DNA from 2 places in the Stenotrophomonas sp. YJH_SMC_36 genome. Region 2 is predicted to be linked to the other one. Evidence: riboswitches for the same ligand, from Rfam matches in the RefSeq annotation. Region 2 holds a riboswitch; the other holds the start of a gene.
What was found. A riboswitch is a leader RNA that binds a small molecule or an ion and turns the genes downstream of it on or off. The one in region 2 is predicted to bind glycine.
Positions count from the first base shown of each region.

Region 1: another riboswitch for glycine. It lies ahead of gcvP (aminomethyl-transferring glycine dehydrogenase); the one in region 2 lies ahead of AC5P76_RS08345 (trimeric intracellular cation channel family protein).

Region 1 covers NZ_JCAFTD010000001.1:484,549-488,962, forward strand. The annotation lists gene gcvP (aminomethyl-transferring glycine dehydrogenase) at 1-1,966, opposite strand, end outside; glycine riboswitch at 2,029-2,131, opposite strand; gene AC5P76_RS02050 (multidrug effflux MFS transporter) at 2,433-3,659, shown strand; gene AC5P76_RS02055 (hypothetical protein) at 3,750-4,142, shown strand; gene AC5P76_RS02060 (M2 family metallopeptidase) at 4,262-4,414, opposite strand, start outside.
Region 2 covers NZ_JCAFTD010000003.1:387,483-391,896, reverse strand. The annotation lists gene AC5P76_RS08365 (NYN domain-containing protein) at 1-297, opposite strand, end outside; gene AC5P76_RS08360 (NAD(P)/FAD-dependent oxidoreductase) at 417-1,697, shown strand; gene AC5P76_RS08355 (hypothetical protein) at 1,760-2,170, opposite strand; gene AC5P76_RS08350 (GIY-YIG nuclease family protein) at 2,308-2,583, opposite strand; glycine riboswitch at 2,623-2,712, shown strand; glycine riboswitch at 2,726-2,831, shown strand; gene AC5P76_RS08345 (trimeric intracellular cation channel family protein) at 2,914-3,531, shown strand; gene AC5P76_RS08340 (hypothetical protein) at 3,598-4,414, opposite strand, start outside.

The DNA.
Region 1 (4,414 bases), on a different contig from region 2:
CCTCGAACACGCCGTGCGTGGACGGGTAGGTCATCATGATCGCGGCCAGGCGGTCGCTGTACTTCTCGGCGTTGAGTCGGATGTCCTCGACATCGACGTTGCCGTTGGCATCGGTCTTGGTGACCACCACCTTCATGCCGCACATCTGTGCCGAGGCCGGGTTGGTACCGTGGGCCGAATCCGGAATCAGGCAGATGTCGCGATGCTCCTCACCACGCGAGCGGTGGTAGGCGCGGATCGCCAGCAGGCCGGCGTACTCGCCCTGTGCACCCGAGTTCGGCTGCAGGCTGACCGCATCGTAGCCGGTGCATTCGACCAGCATCGCTTCCAGCGACTCGATCAGTTCCTTGTAGCCCAGTGCCTGATCGGCCGGCACCAGCGGATGGATCTGCGAGAACTCCGGCCAGGTCACCGGGATCATCTCGGCGGTGGCGTTGAGCTTCATGGTGCACGAGCCCAGCGGGATCATCGTGCGGTCCATCGCCAGGTCCTTGTCGGCCAGTGAACGCAGGTAGCGCAGCAGTTCGTGCTCGCTGTGGTGCGTGTTGAACACCGGATGGGTCAGGAACGCGGACTGGCGCAGCAGCCCGGCCGGCAGCGCGTCGGCGGTGCTGGCATCCAGCGCATCCACATCGGCTTGGGCACCGAAGACGGCGGCCAGCGCAACCACATCGGCGCGGGTGGCGGTCTCGTCCAGGCTGATGCCGACCGAGTCGCTGTCGATCGCGCGCAGGTTGTAGCCGGCGGCGCGCGCCTTGGCGTGGATCTCATCGGCGTGCACACCGGTGACGTGCAGGGTGTCGAAGAAGTCGCCAGCAACCTGCACGCCGGCCTTGCGCAGTGCGGCGGCCAGGATCGCGGCCAGGCGGTGGGTGCGGCGGGCGATGCGGGTCAGGCCTTCCGGACCGTGGTAGACGGCGTACATCGAGGCCATCACCGCCAGCAGGACCTGTGCGGTACAGATGTTGGAGGTGGCCTTCTCGCGGCGGATATGCTGCTCGCGGGTCTGCAGGGTCAGGCGGTAGGCCGGGTTGCCCTGCGCATCGATCGAGACGCCGATCAGGCGGCCGGGCATCGAGCGCTTGTAGGCATCGCGGCAGGCCATGAACGCCGCGTGCGGGCCACCGAAGCCGAACGGCACGCCGAAACGCTGGCTGTTGCCGACCACGATGTCCGCGCCCCATTCGCCCGGTGCGGCGAGCAGGGTCAGCGCCAGCAGATCGGTGGCCACGGCGACCAGGCCGCCGCGTGCATGCACGGCCTCGACCAGTGCCCGGTAGTCGGCCACCTGGCCGAACGTATCCGGATACTGCAGCAGCACGCCGAAGCTGTCTGCTTCCAGCGCTTCGGCCGGGGTGCCGACGCGCAGCACGATGCCCATGGGCTCGGCGCGGGTGCGCAGCAGCTCCAGGGTCTGCGGGTGCACGGCATCGTGCACGAAGAAGGTGTCCGACTTCGACTTGGCCGAACGCTTGGCCAGGGTCATCGCTTCGGCCGCTGCGGTGGCTTCGTCCAGCAGCGAGGCGTTGGCGATCTCCATGCCGGTCAGGTCGGCGCACAGGGTCTGGAAGTTGATCAGCGCTTCCATGCGGCCCTGCGAGATCTCTGCCTGGTACGGGGTGTAGGCGGTGTACCAGGCAGGGTTTTCCAGGATGTTGCGCAGGATCACGTTCGGCGTGTGGGTGCCGTAATACCCCTGGCCGATGAAGCTGCGCAGCACGGTGTTCTTGTCGGCGATCGCGCGGATCTTCGCCAGCGCCTCCACTTCGGTGATCGACTCCGGCAGCGCCAGCGCTGCCGGCGACTTGATCTTGGCCGGCACGATGGCATCGGTCATCGCATCCAGCGACGCGTGGCCGACGACGTCGAGCATCTGCGCGATCTCGGCGTCATTGGGGCCGATATGGCGCTCGACGAACGCACTGTGGTGCTCGAGCTCACGCAGGGAAGGGGTGTTCTGGGACATGGCGAAGGATCCGTCAGGAAAGGGCACACGCACGGGCACAGGCCGCCGGATGGCGGGCTGCGGGGCGCCCCTCTGTCCTTTTGCCTGAGAGTTTGGAAGCGCGGCTGGCCGCAGCTTCGTGCCCCTTCGGCGCCGGATCGAACCGGTCTCTCCAGAGTTGTGTTGCGGGTGGTATCGGGCCTGAGCGATTACGGGCGTTGCGCCTTCGGCAGCGGTGTTCCGCTTCTCCCACCGTGTTGCCCGCCGATTATAGCCGGTTATGGCCCGCTGCCGGGGCCGCCCGGGCAGGGCCGGCGCCTGAATGGCCGATGGCCCGGGGCGTGCGTTTTGTGCGGTGCTGCATGGCATCGGGCGCATTCCCCGCCTATGATGGGCGGATACCCGAATTCATCTGGCGCCGTCCCTGCTGCAGCGGGACCGGCGCCCGCCGTGCGTGCCGCGCATGGCCTTGCCGGACACCGTTCACATGACCGCCGCTGTTGCTCCGTCCACCCGTCGCATGGCCCTGCTGCTCGCAGGCCTGGCCATGTTCGGCCCGTTCTCCATCGACACCATTTTCCCGGCCTTCCCGCAGCTGGCCCAGCGCCTGGCGGTGGATGAGGTGGCCGTCCAGCAGACCATCAGCGTCTACCTGCTGTTCTATGGCCTGATGAGCCTGGCGCACGGGCCGCTGTCCGATGCCTGGGGCCGCAAGCGGGTGATCCTCGGTGGCCTGGTGGTATTTGCCGGGGCCTCGGTCGGCTGCGCGCTGTCCACCGATCTGCCGACCTTGCTGGCGTTCCGCGCGCTGCAGGGCCTGTCGGCGGGCGTGGGCATGATCGTCGGCCGCGCGGTGATCCGTGACCTGTACCACGGCCATGACGCCCAGCGGTTGATGAGCCAGGTCTCGATGCTGTTCGGCATCGCGCCGGCCATCGCCCCGATCATCGGTGGCTGGATTCTGCTCAGCGGTGCCGGCTGGCCGCTGATCTTCTGGTTCCTCGTGGTGTTCTCGCTTGTGCTGCTGGTGGCCACCGCGCGCTTCCTGCCGGAAACGCATCCGCTGGAGGCGCGGGTACCACTGTCGCCGCGCGCACTGCTGCGTGACTATGTGCGCATCGGCTTCAACCCGCGTTTCCTGCGCCTGGCACTGGCCGGCAGCATCGGCTTCGGCGGCATTTTCCTGTACATCGCATCCGCGCCGGTGTTCGTGATGCAGCACCTGCATCTGGGCGAAGGCGACTTCGCCTGGCTGTTCATTCCCACCATCGGTGGCATGACGGCCGGCGCGTTCCTGTCCGGGCGCATGGCCGGGCACACCACGCCGACCCGGCAGGTGACCATCGGCTTCTCCCTGTGCGCGCTGTCGACACTGCTCAACGTCGGCTACGTGGTGCTGGCGCCGCAGTTCGCGCTGCCGTGGGCGGTACTGCCCATTTTCCTGGGCGGCATGGGCATGGCGCTGATCTTCCCGATCCTGGCGCTGGCCGTGCTCGACATGTATCCGCACCAGCGCGGCCTGGCCTCGTCGCTGCAGGCCTTCGCGCAGCTGATGGTCAGCACCGTGGTGGCCGGTGTCGTCTCGCCCCTGCTCAGTGCCAGCCCGCTGCATCTGGCGCTGGGCCAGGCCGGCTTCTTCGCCGCCGGGTTTGTGTTCTGGTACTGGGAACACCGCCGTGAGCGCGCAGTGCAGGCCTTGGTCACGGACCTCTGACCGGCCGCAGGGGCGGTGGCGGGCGACCCGTGAAGCGGCGCCACGGCCGGGGTGCGCTATCCTTGCGCCCCCCGTAGCGATGCCGCCCCCATGTCCACCACCTCCAAGACCCGTCGCGACCAGCGCCGCCGCCAGGAAGAGAAGGCTGCCAACAAGGCCGCTGCCCAGACTTCGCCGGTGGAGCCGCATGCCGAACTGCGTGATGCGCAGCGCACGCTGCTGGCAGGTGTCGTGCGCCGCGATGGCGAGTGGGTGCTGGGCATGGATGGCCGTATCGCCGGGCATAGCGAGAGCGCCGCGCAGGTACTGGCGTTGATCATGCAAGCCGGTGAACTGCACGAGCGCAACGGTACGCCGGTGCGTCTGATGTATTCCGACGCGCTGCGCGATGCCGCGCAGGCCGAGGCCAGGGAGAAGGGCCAGACCTTCGAGGAATACAAGGCCGAGCTGGCCGCCGCGATGGCGGCGAAGAAGAACAGCTGACCCGTAGTGGGTAGCGCCGGGCCATGCCCGGCGAACGCAGCGGTGTGATCAAGGCCGCCGGGCATGGCCCGGCGCCACCGGAACGAAAGGGGCGGATCCTCGCGGATCCGCCCCTTTTCTCATTTCGCCACCGGGGCCGCAGCGCTGGCCTGCCAGCCGCACATCTGGCCTTCGTTCTGCTGCTTGAGCCACTCATTGACCGGGCTGAAGTACTCGATCATCGGGCCGGCATCCAGCTTGTCGGTGCCGGTCAGCTCCTTCAGCGTGGCCTG
Region 2 (4,414 bases):
GACGATGGCGAAGCCGTCGAGGTTGCGCGCGTACAGCAGGTCCATCGCATCGATCACCATGGCCATGTCCGAGGCGTTCTTGCCCTTGCTGTAGGCGAACTGCTGGATGGGCCGGATCGCGTACTCGTGCAGCACCGCCTCCCAGCCTTTCAGCCGTGGGCTCTTCCAGTTGCCGTAGGCACGGCGGACATTGGCCACGCCGTAGCGGGCCACCTCCGCCAGCACTTCGTCGATCTTCGATGCGGGCGCGTTGTCGGCGTCGATCAACAGGGCGATGCGCTTTTCCGGTTCGCTCATGGGCCTCTCGCTGGCGGTTGCCTGAATCCGAGTATCGCCGATCCGCGCGCACGCTGACGTGACAGGCCGCCGCCGTGCGAAGATGCCGGACGGTTCCCCATGCCCCCTGGAGTGAGTCGATGAGTCGTGAGCGCGTTCCCCATCTGGTCGTTGTCGGCGGCGGTTTTGCCGGCCTCTGGGCCACCCGTGCGCTGGCACGCGAACGCATCCGCATCACCCTGGTCGACCGCCGCAACCATCACCTGTTCCAGCCGCTGCTGTACCAGGTCGCCACTGCAGGCCTGTCAGCGCCGGACATCGCCGCACCGCTGCGCCACATCCTCGGCCACCAGCGCAACGTGGAAGTGCGGCTCGGTGAGGTCGTGGCCATCGACAGGCAGCTCCGCCAGGTGCGGCTGGCCGACGGCAGCACGCTGGACTACGACAGTCTGCTGCTGGCTACCGGCGCCACTCACGCCTACTTCGGCAACGACCAGTGGGCCGATGATGCGCCCGGCCTGAAGACCCTCGACGATGCCATTGCCCTGCGCCGCAAGCTGCTGCTGGCGTTCGAGCGCGCCGAAGCCGAACCGGACCCGGCCAGGAAGGCGGCATGGCTCAGCTTTGCCGTCGTCGGCGGCGGCCCGACCGGCGTCGAACTGGCGGGCACCCTGGCCGAGATTGCGCGCCATACGCTGCGCAATGAATTCCGCCACATCGATCCGGCCAGCGCCAAGGTGCGCCTGGTGGAAGCCGGTCCACGCGTGCTGTCCTCGTTCCCGGAAGTGCTCTCGCTGAAGGCGCGCCGGCAGCTGGAAAAGCTGGGTGTGGAAGTGCTGACCGGAACGCCGGTGAGCAACATCGACAGCCAGGGCTTCACGCTGGGTGACCAGTTCGTGCCGGCGCGCACCGTGGTGTGGGCGGCCGGCGTGGCCGCCTCGCCGCTGGCGCGCACGCTGGACGTGCCACTGGACCGTGCCGGGCGCGTGCAGGTGCAGCCGGACCTGACCCTGCCCGGGCATCCGGAACTGTTCGTGGCCGGCGATCTGGCCGCGGTGAACCAGGCCAACGGCAAGCCCGTGCCCGGCGTAGCGCCCGCCGCCAAGCAGATGGGCAAGTACGTGGCCGAGGTCATCCGTGCACGCCTGCACGGCAGGCCGGAGCCCGGTCCCTTCAAGTACGCGGACTACGGCAACCTGGCCACCATCGGCCGCATGGCCGCCATCGTGCACCTGGGGCGCCTGCAGCTGTCGGGCGTGCTGGCCTGGTGGTTCTGGCTGGCCGCGCACGTGTTCTTCCTGATCGGCTTCCGCAACCGCATCGTGGTGCTGCTGAACTGGGCGGTGGCGTATTGGAGCTACCAGCGCAGCGCACGCATCATCTTCGGCGATGACCAGGATGACCGCCGGCCGAAACGGTAGCGCAGGTCTGCAACGGGGTCAGATCCCTTTCCTGTGGGGATCTGACCCCACATGGTGTGAACCTACTGCTGCATCAGGCCCATTTCGTCAGCACTCACCTGCATATACATGAACGCAGCGGCCTCGTCGGACATTGACTGCCCCGGCGGAAGGCTGTCGAGCCACGCGGTGATACGCGCATGACGGTCTTTCAATGCATCGCCCATCGCTTGCTTCTCCGCGTCAGTGGCACGTTCCTGCATCTCGCTGCGCAGCAGGTCATCGCCGATGCCCCATTTTTCGGCGAGCGGAATCAGATCGACCAGTTCGGCCGGCACCAGATCGCGGCGTAAACGGGGCGTATTCGGCGCGGTCAGGCCACGCTGCGAGGCCAGCTCGGCGGCGGTACCGATCTGCCCGTGCTGAAGCGGCGACGGCGGTGCCGGTGTCTGCGTGCAGGCCTGCAGGGCCAAGCAGAGGGTCAACAGCAGCATCCAACGGACCTTCATCGGATCGATCCCTGTGTCGATGGTCGCAGCGATAATCGCATGGTCAGAGTTCCTGTCGTCGCATGTTGTGAATGTCCTGAACCTAGTGATGGCGGAGGGCCGGAGCCGAGCACGGCCCGTCTCTAAAGAATTCCCTCGGTCGGCGCCTGCAACCACGCCAGCTTGCGCTCGCGCGGTAGCTGTTTGAGCTGCCACTCGGCGCGCGAAGCCGCGGAGCGGTCCGGGTACTCGCGCACGGCCAGGATGCGCAGCGGCGGGCGGGCCCGGGTGTAGCGCGCCCCCGTACCGGCGCGATGGGCGGCGAAACGCGCGTCCACGTCGGTGCTGATGCCAGCGTAGTAGCTGCCATCGCGGCATTCGAGCAGGTACAGGAACCACGGGCGGTGGGACGGGGCCATGCCGGGATTATGCCGTGCTGCACCGCAGCGGATATACTGCCCGCGAATGCAGGAGAGAGGCGCCGCGCTGGCGCCCGCCGAAGGCGCAGGCTCCCATGATCGCTCAGGCCGGTGGGCTGGAATCCCACCAACCATGCATTCGACTCGCCGAGCTGGAGAGAGGTCACCGGGCATGCCCGGTACGATCCGCCGAAGGGGCACGCGGCCTACGCCGCTGAACTCTCAGGCAAAAGGACAGCGGGAGCGGCACCGGTCATCGTCATCCCGTCATTGCGCAGGCAATGACGGCGTCCGCGCATGGCCGGCCCCACCGCGTCCGGAGCCTGTTCCATGTTGCTGTCCATCATCTACCTGATCGCCATTTCCGCCGAAGCCATGACCGGCGCACTGTCCGCGGGACGCCGCCGCATGGATCTGTTCGGCGTGGTCATGATCGCCTGCGTTACCGCGCTCGGCGGTGGTTCATTGCGCGACATCCTGCTTGGCCACTATCCGCTGGGCTGGGTCAAACATCCCGAGTACCTCGGCTTCACCGTGTGCGCGGCGCTGATCGCCACCTGGGTCGCACGCTGGATGCACCACTTCCGCCGCACCTTCCTGGTGCTCGACGGCCTGGGCCTGATCGCCTTCACCCTGATCGGTTGCTCGATCGCACGCGAGGCCGGTCATGCCACACCGATCGTGCTGATCGCCGGCATGCTGACCGGTGCGTTCGGCGGCGTGCTGCGCGACATTCTGTGCAACGAAGTGCCCCTGATCTTCCAGAAGGAGCTGTACGCGATCATCGCGCTGCTGACCGGCGCCGCCTATCTGCTGCTGCTGCACTGGAACGTGTCCGATGCCACGGCCATCCTGTGCTGCCTGGCGGGCGGCTTCGCCCTGCGCCTGCTGGCCATCCACTACCGCTGGGAAATGCCGAAGTTCGTGTATCACGACGAAGTGCATTGAACGATGGCGTGTTCGCCGGGCATGGCCCGGCGCTACAGAAGAGCGGTATCCACGCATAGCGTGGATCTAGAGCCTGAACTTCATAGGGCTGCCCCCCGCGCGTATCCGCTCTGGATAGTCATCCGACGGATACAGTGGGGGTTCGCATCCCCAACCGCTGTCGGAATCGTGGGCTTCCAGCAACGCAGGATCGATCCATTCGCACAAGTAGTCGCTATCAGATCGTCTTTCGAAGCCTGGACAGTTCACTTTGCCCTCCACTTCAATGGAGTTGTGGGTGCTGCCGAGGTAGCTAGCGCTCAGGTGCCCCGCCACTTGGGTGTAAGTCCCCGTCTCGAGGAAAGTCTGAACAGTCAGATCGCCACCTACGGCCAAAATCCCATCATTTAGTGAGCACGCGTGGAGATGCTCACACATAAGATCGTCGCGTACGAAGACCCAACCACCACAGTCAAGATTGCGGGCGCTGAGACTGCCCAGGACGATCACACACCGGGTCTCGCCCAGATCATTGAGCGCCAGCGTGCCTTCTACGCTCAGATCTCCGTCGACGATCACGCAATCCGTTTCCCAGTCTGAGCGCCAGTCGCCAACGAGGGACGCCGCAGGCACCATCTTGTACGAAGAGGGGGACTCACGATCATCGCTCGGTTGGTCGGCAGAGGCCGCGATCATCGCCCTGGCCTTCAACGTCGTACGCAGAAGTGCCTGGTCTCCTTCGTTGCGGTAAAGCTCGATTCTTTCATCAAGCTCCGCCAGCAGACTTGCCGTCGTCGCGGGAGACGAGGGTTCAAACCAGTCCTCGATGACGGAGATCGCATCATCGGCAATCGGGCCGCCCTTCAAGCGAACGAGGGCCGCTGCGGCCTCTCCGGAAACTGAT